Persicimonas caeni: one gene and its partner. The protein of the gene in region 1 binds, or shares a complex with, the protein of each later gene. Links are inferred from orthologs where the notes say so. Each region holds a gene or a part of one and is shown in the gene's direction. Other genes may lie near its edges. The genes, in order: FIV42_RS25025 and FIV42_RS21665.

The links.
Region 2: the proteins of FIV42_RS25025 (region 1) and FIV42_RS21665 are in contact, whole or in part, in a solved structure (PDB 1NEK), measured with the Escherichia coli proteins. The link is inferred for Persicimonas caeni from one-to-one orthologs.

The regions. Positions count from the first base shown.
Region 1 is NZ_CP041186.1:6,740,516-6,743,813, reverse strand. The notes cover bases 310-3,291. They hold FIV42_RS25025 (L-aspartate oxidase), read left to right. Parts: upstream 310-914; coding sequence 915-2,669; downstream 2,670-3,291. Other genes in these bases: FIV42_RS25020 (hypothetical protein), read right to left, coding at 3,062-3,291; FIV42_RS25030 (IS3 family transposase), read left to right, coding at 310-650. Outside these bases: more of FIV42_RS25030, read left to right, coding at 1-309; more of FIV42_RS25020, read right to left, coding at 3,292-3,298. UniProt on the Escherichia coli protein: Two distinct, membrane-bound, FAD-containing enzymes are responsible for the catalysis of fumarate and succinate interconversion; the fumarate reductase is used in anaerobic growth, and the succinate dehydrogenase is used in aerobic growth.
Region 2 is NZ_CP041186.1:5,867,384-5,870,448, forward strand. What follows is about bases 8-2,756. They hold FIV42_RS21665 (succinate dehydrogenase/fumarate reductase iron-sulfur subunit), read left to right. Parts: upstream 8-872; coding sequence 873-1,640; downstream 1,641-2,756. Other genes in these bases: FIV42_RS21660 (fumarate reductase/succinate dehydrogenase flavoprotein subunit), read left to right, coding at 8-802; FIV42_RS30310 (hypothetical protein), read right to left, coding at 1,720-2,756. Also shown: more of FIV42_RS21660, read left to right, coding at 1-7; more of FIV42_RS30310, read right to left, coding at 2,757-3,060. UniProt on the Escherichia coli protein: Two distinct, membrane-bound, FAD-containing enzymes are responsible for the catalysis of fumarate and succinate interconversion; the fumarate reductase is used in anaerobic growth, and the succinate dehydrogenase is used in aerobic growth.

The DNA.
Region 1 (3,298 bases):
AGCCCGAATTAGTGGCCGCCAGCCCCGGCCAGGTCTGGGTGTGGGATATCACATACTTGCCCACCCAGGTACGCGGCCGGTTTGTCTACCTTTACTGGATCATGGACTTGTTCAGCCGCAAGATCGTCGGCTTTAGCGTCGAAGACCAAGAATCGATGGAGCTGTCGAGCCGCCTCATTGAAAAGACGATCCTCGCCGAACAGGTCGAGGCGAGCGGACTTTGCATCCACGCCGACAACGGGGCTGCGATGAAGGGCTCGACGCTTCTGGCGACGCTGGAGCGCCTGGAGGTGGCCGCTTCGTTTAGCCGCCCGGGCGTCTCCAACGACAACCCTCACTGCGAATCGAGCTTTCGCACGCTCAAATACCGGCCTGGCTACCCCAAAAAGCCGCTCGACGGCGTGCATGAATGGTCTGAGTGGGTCGAGGCGTTTGTCCGCTGGTACAACACCGAGCACTATCACAGCGGGATCGGCTGGGTGACCCCCGAGCAGCGCCACGCGGGCGAAGACGTCGAGCTGCTACAAAGACGCCAAAAGCTCTATGAACAGGCGCGCCAAAAGAATCCCGCACGCTGGAGTCGAAGGCCGCGAGGATGGACGCGCCCCGAAGAGGTGCGGCTTGCGCCGCTCAATTTACAAGAGACGTAGATAATTCAGACGCGACAACTATCTTGACACATACCGACAACAGGGCCTTTCTCCGTGCCCCCTGTGTCCCCGTGGTGAGTTCGCCGTTCTGCCCTGCGACGAGAGGGTTCACCACGGGGAGCACGGGGACACGGGGGATAAAACAACATGGCCTTTCCCCGTGCCCCCCTGTGTCCCCGTGGTGAGTTCGCCGTTCCACCGCAAGGCGTACGGACAGGCTGTGGTTAGGTTTCGTCAGTGAAGTTTCGACACGCGGAGACCGACATGCCAAAGACCCACAGACAACACACCACCGTTCTGATCATCGGCGCCGGCGCCGCCGGCTTGCGTACGGCCATCGAGCTCGCCGGGGCGGGCGTCGAGTGCCTGGTGCTCGGCAAGCGCGACCACGGCGATGCGCATACGAGTTGGGCGGCGGGTGGGATCAATGCGTCGCTGGGGAACCTCGACGAGGAGGATCGGTGGGAGGTGCATGCGGCCGATACCATCCGCGAGGGCCACTACGTGTGCGACCCGACCGCCGTGGAGTTGCTCGCCAAGCGGGCGCCCGAGCGGGTCTGCGAGCTCGACGAGTGGGGCGCGGGGTTTGCGCGCACCGACAACGGCAAGATCAACCAGCGCTACTTCGGCGCGCAGACCTACCGGCGCACGTGCTTTGTGGGCGACCGCACCGGCGCGGCCATCCTCGAGACCCTGGTGCGGCGCGCCCGGCAGCTCGACGTGCCGTATCTGGAGAACGTCTGCATCACCCACGTCGCCACCGACGACGGGCGCGCCTGCGGGGCGGTCGGCTTCGACATCGACTCGGGGGAGTACGTGGCCATCGGCGCCCGCGCCGTGGTCATCGCCGCCGGCGGGTGCACCGCGTTGTACGACCGCAGCACCTCGCGCCCCGACGAGAACACCGCCGACGCGGTCGGGCTGGCTTACCGAGCGGGCGCGCACCTTCGCGACATGGAGTTCATCCAGTTTCATCCCACCGGGATGGTCGAGCCCGAGGACCGCCGCGGTGAGCTTGTGACCGAGGCGGTGCGCGGCGAAGGCGGCCACCTGTTCAACGCCGAGGGCGACCGGTTCATGGAGGAGTACGCTCCCGACGAGATGGAGCTCGCCGCCCGCGACGTCGTCGCCCGCGCCAACGCCCGCGAGATCCGCCAGGGCCGCGGCACCGACGCCGGCGGCGTGCTGCTCGACATCTCCCACCGCGACCGCGACTTCTTGCAGGAGCGTCTCCCGTCGGTCTACGAGCGCTTCCAGGACCTCGGCATCGATATCGCCGAAGACCCGATGCAGGTCGCCCCCACCGCCCACTACGCCATGGGCGGCGTCTGCGTCGACTTCACCACCGGCCAGTCGAGCCTCGACGGGCTATACGCCGTCGGCGAGGCGACGTCGGGGCTGCACGGGGCCAACCGCCTGGGCGGCAACTCCCTGTGCGAGACCGTCGTCTTCGGCCAACTCTGCGGCGCCCACCTCGCCGACGCACTCTCCGACGAGGCCTCACCCAATGAGTCACCCAACCCCTCCCTCGACGACGCCGTTATCGCCCGCTACACCGACGAGCTCGACGATCTCGCCGACCGCAGCGGCGAGCATCGCCCGCAGGATCTAGTCGCCGCGCTGAGGCGCTTGTTGTGGGACAAGGCGGGCATCCTGCGCACGCAGGAGGACCTGGAAGACGGGCTCTCGGAGCTGTCGCAGATCATCGAAAAGGCCGGCGACCTCAGCGTCGACGGCGGCCCCGGCTCCGACAGCTTCCAGTGGGCGGTCAACCTGCGCTTCATGCTCGTCGGCGCCGAGGCCATCTTTCGCGGCGCGCTGATGCGCGAGGAATCACGCGGCGCGCAATACCGCGAGGACCACCCCGACGAAGCCGACGACTGGAAGGTCAATATCCCGTACGGACGCAGCGACGACGGCCACATGGAGCTGTGGACCCGCGAGGTGCCCGAGATCCCCGAGGCGGTGCAAGAGGCGCTCGAAGAGGAGCTGAAGCTCGACTATCACCACCTGGAGTAGAGCCCGGCCCCTCGAGTTGCAGCACTCTCGCTGACAGAAGGCCAGCCAAAGGCCTTGGGCTGGCGTTCTCGCAAGCAAAAACGCCAACCCAAACGAGTCGCGTTGCGGTTTTGGCCAGCGAGAACGCCAACCCAACGACCTTGGTTGCAGCACTCGCCCCCAAAGAACGGCAGCCAAGGGGCTTGGGCTGGCGTTCCAGCAAGAAGAATCGCCAACCCAACGGCCTTGGTTGGCGTTCTAGCAAGAAAAAACTCCAACCCATCGGTCTTGGTTGGCGTTCCAGCAAGAAAAAACGCCAACCTAGCAGCATTGGTTGGCGTTCTGGCAAGAAAAAACGCCAACCCCATGGTCGGGGTTGGCGTTCTCGAGGCTCGTGTGGCGAAACTCCGCGCTTACGCCTCCACCGGCTCGACCGGCTCGTCAGGAACAACGGGCTCGTCCGTCGAGGGGGTCGCCGAGTCATAGATCGACGACAGCGGCGGCATCAGCTGCGAGATGCGCTCTTCCGAACCGTCCAGCGACAACGCCGCGTCGACGAGCTTGCGCGCCGCCGAGTAGGCGCGTTTGGCGCTCGTGCGCGCGTCGAACAGCGCCTGCATCGCGGCCACGCGCTCGGCCTCCTCGGAATC
Region 2 (3,065 bases), 870 kb from region 1 along the record:
CAAGATCACCGACGAGAACCCGTACGAGCAGCCGATGCGCATCTTCCCGGCCGTTCACTACGTGATGGGCGGTCTATGGGTCGACTACAACCTGATGAGCAACCTGCCGGGACTCTTCGTCGCCGGTGAGGCCAACTTCTCGGACCACGGCGCCAACCGCCTGGGCGCCAGCGCCCTGATGCAGGGCCTAGCCGACGGCTACTTCATCGTCTCGCGCGCGGTCAGCAACTACCTGGCCGAGAACCGCTTCGAGATCACCGACGTGAGCACCGACCAGGGTGAGTTCAAAGAGGCTGAAAAAGAGGTCCGCACGGGCATCGACAAGCTTCTCGAGCTCAACGAGAAGGCCAAGGCGAAGCCGGCCGACCAGCAGCGCACGGTCATGGACATCTACCGTGACCTGGGCGAAATCATGTGGGACAAGGTTGGCATCGCGCGCACCGGCGAGGGCCTCAAGAAGGCGCTCGAAGAGATTCCGAAGCTTCGCGAGGAGTTCTGGTCGGGCGTAATCATCCCCGGCGATGACGACACGTTCAACAAGTACCTCGAGGTCGCCGGCCGCGTGGCCGACTTCCTCGAGCTCGGTGAGCTGATGGCCCGCGACGCGCTCGAGCGCGACGAATCGGCCGGCTGTCACTTCCGCGAGGAGCACCAGACCGAGAAGGGCGAAGCGCTGCGTGACGACGAAGCCTACGCCTACGTCGCGGCCTGGGAATACCAAGGAATGAACGAAGCGGAGAAGCTGCACAAAGAGCCGCTCGAGTTCGAATTCGTCAAGCTAAAGCAGCGTAGCTATGAGTGATACGAGCGGCAAAGACAGCCTCCAAGTACAGAAGGCTACCGGTCAAGGAGTACGAGCCATGGCTCAAGGAATGACCCTGCATCTGAAAGTTTGGCGCCAAAAAGACGCCAACTCGCCCGGCAGGCTCGAGTCGATCACCGCCGAGGACATCACCGGCGACATGTCGTTTCTCGAGATGATGGACCTGGTCAACGAGCGCCTGGTCCAGGACGGCAAAGAGCCCGTCGAATTCGACAGCGACTGCCGCGAGGGTATCTGCGGCACCTGCGGTCTGACGATCAACGGGCAGGCCCACGGCCCCGAGCGCGGCACCGCGGTGTGCCAGCTGCACATGCGCAGCTTCTCGAACGGCGACACCATCGTCATCGAGCCGTTCCGCGCCCGCGCCTTCCCGGTCGTCAAAGACCTGGTCGTCGATCGCGCAGCGTTCGACCGCATCATCCAGTCGGGCGGCTACACCTCGGTGACCACTGGCCCGCACGCCGACGCCAACACCCACCTGGTGCCCAAGCCCGACGCCGACCGCTCGTTCTTCGCGGCGACCTGCATCGGCTGCGGCGCCTGCGTGGCGGCTTGCCCGAACGCGTCGGCCTCGCTGTTCACCAGCGCCAAGCTCACCCAGTACGCGATGCTCCCGCAAGGCCAGGCCGAGCGCGAGATTCGCACGATCCGCATGATCAACCAGATGGACGAGGAGGGCTTCGGCAACTGCTCGAATATCGGAGAGTGTTCGGCGGTCTGCCCCAAGAATATCGAACTCGAGAATATCTCGCGCATGCGCCGCGAGTACCTGCGCGCCATCTTCAAGATGGGCGGTCAGGCCGAGCACACCGACTGAGCAGTCGTTGTACGAGCACAAAGAAAAACGGCGGCCGGGGCAACCCGGCCGCCGTTTTTTTGTGTCGAGCGCTTAGCGCTTAGTACGCTCCCGGCTCTCTCGGGTACTCGTCGTCATCGTCGTCATCGTCGTCGCCGCTCTCGTCGGCTTCGACTTCGCCTCTGGGAAAGTCGTACTGCTCGGAAGGCGTCTCCCAGTCGAAGTTGATCGGCTCTTCGACGACCGGCTCGTAGCTGTCGTCGTCATCGTCGTCGTCGTCGCCGGGCATCGGCGTTTCGCCGTCGTCGTCATCGTCGTCGTCGCCGGGCATCGGCGTTTCGCCGTCGTCGTCATCATCGTCGTCGTCGCCGGGCATCGGCGTTTCGCCGTCGTCGTCATCGTCGTCGTCGCCGGGCATCGGCGTTTCACCGTCGTCGTCATCGTCGTCGCCCGGGGTCGGCGTTTCGCCGCCGTCTTCGTCGGCCACGCAGATGGCGGTGGTGCAGGCGGTGCAACCGGCGTCTTCAGCGGTCACCGGCTCGGTCGGGCACGTCTGGGAGTTGTCACCAGTGACGATGTCGCCGCCCAAATTGTCGATCTCGGCCACGAGCTCGTCGACGGTGCACTGAGCGAGCTCGAAGTTATGGATGGCGATGAAGTCGCCGTTGACCCACTCGAGGCACGACATGTCCAGGTGTGACAGCTGCGGGTTGCGCTCCAAGACCACGTCGCCCCACACGGTGGTGAGCACCGGCGCTGCCAGGCTCTTCAGGCCACCGTTGAAGTGGACTTTGAAGTCACCGTTGACCACGACCAGGCTCGGCAGGCAAAGGCATTCGAGGCCGTCGCTGTGCTCGAAGATGAACGTGCCCATCACGCAGGTCAGCTTGGGCAGCTCGAGGTTGGTCAGCGCGTCGTTGCCCGCGAAGATGAGGTCGTCGCCCACGCCGAACAGGCTCTCGAAGCTCGCCGACTGGAGCGCCGGGTTGCCGAAGACGTGCAGGTAGCCCGAGACCTCGCGAAGCGTGTCGAACGAGATGCTGGTCAGCGCCGAGTTGCCCTCGACGACCAGGCCTTCGCCGGTCTCCTCGAGGTTGGGCAGGCTGATATCTTGCAGCGCGGTGTTGTCGGCGATGCCGATAAAGCCGCCGGTGCTTCGCAGCCCGCTCAGCGCGCTCAAGTCGGTGATGTCGTCGGTGTCTTGAACAAACAGGTGATTCTCGACGGTAAAGCAACTCAGCCCGTCGAACTGGGCCAGATCGGACTGCTGGCTGATGTTGACCGTGCCCGCAATCACTTGGCAACCATCTTGGCCGTCGTCGCTGCCGGTCTGCGCCGCCGACTGCGACGCGCTGGGCGCCGGCGTCGGATTGGGCGAGGTGTCGGCCTCACCGCAGGCGCTCGCGCCGGCGGTCACCAGCGACAAGACAGCCAAATACACTAAGC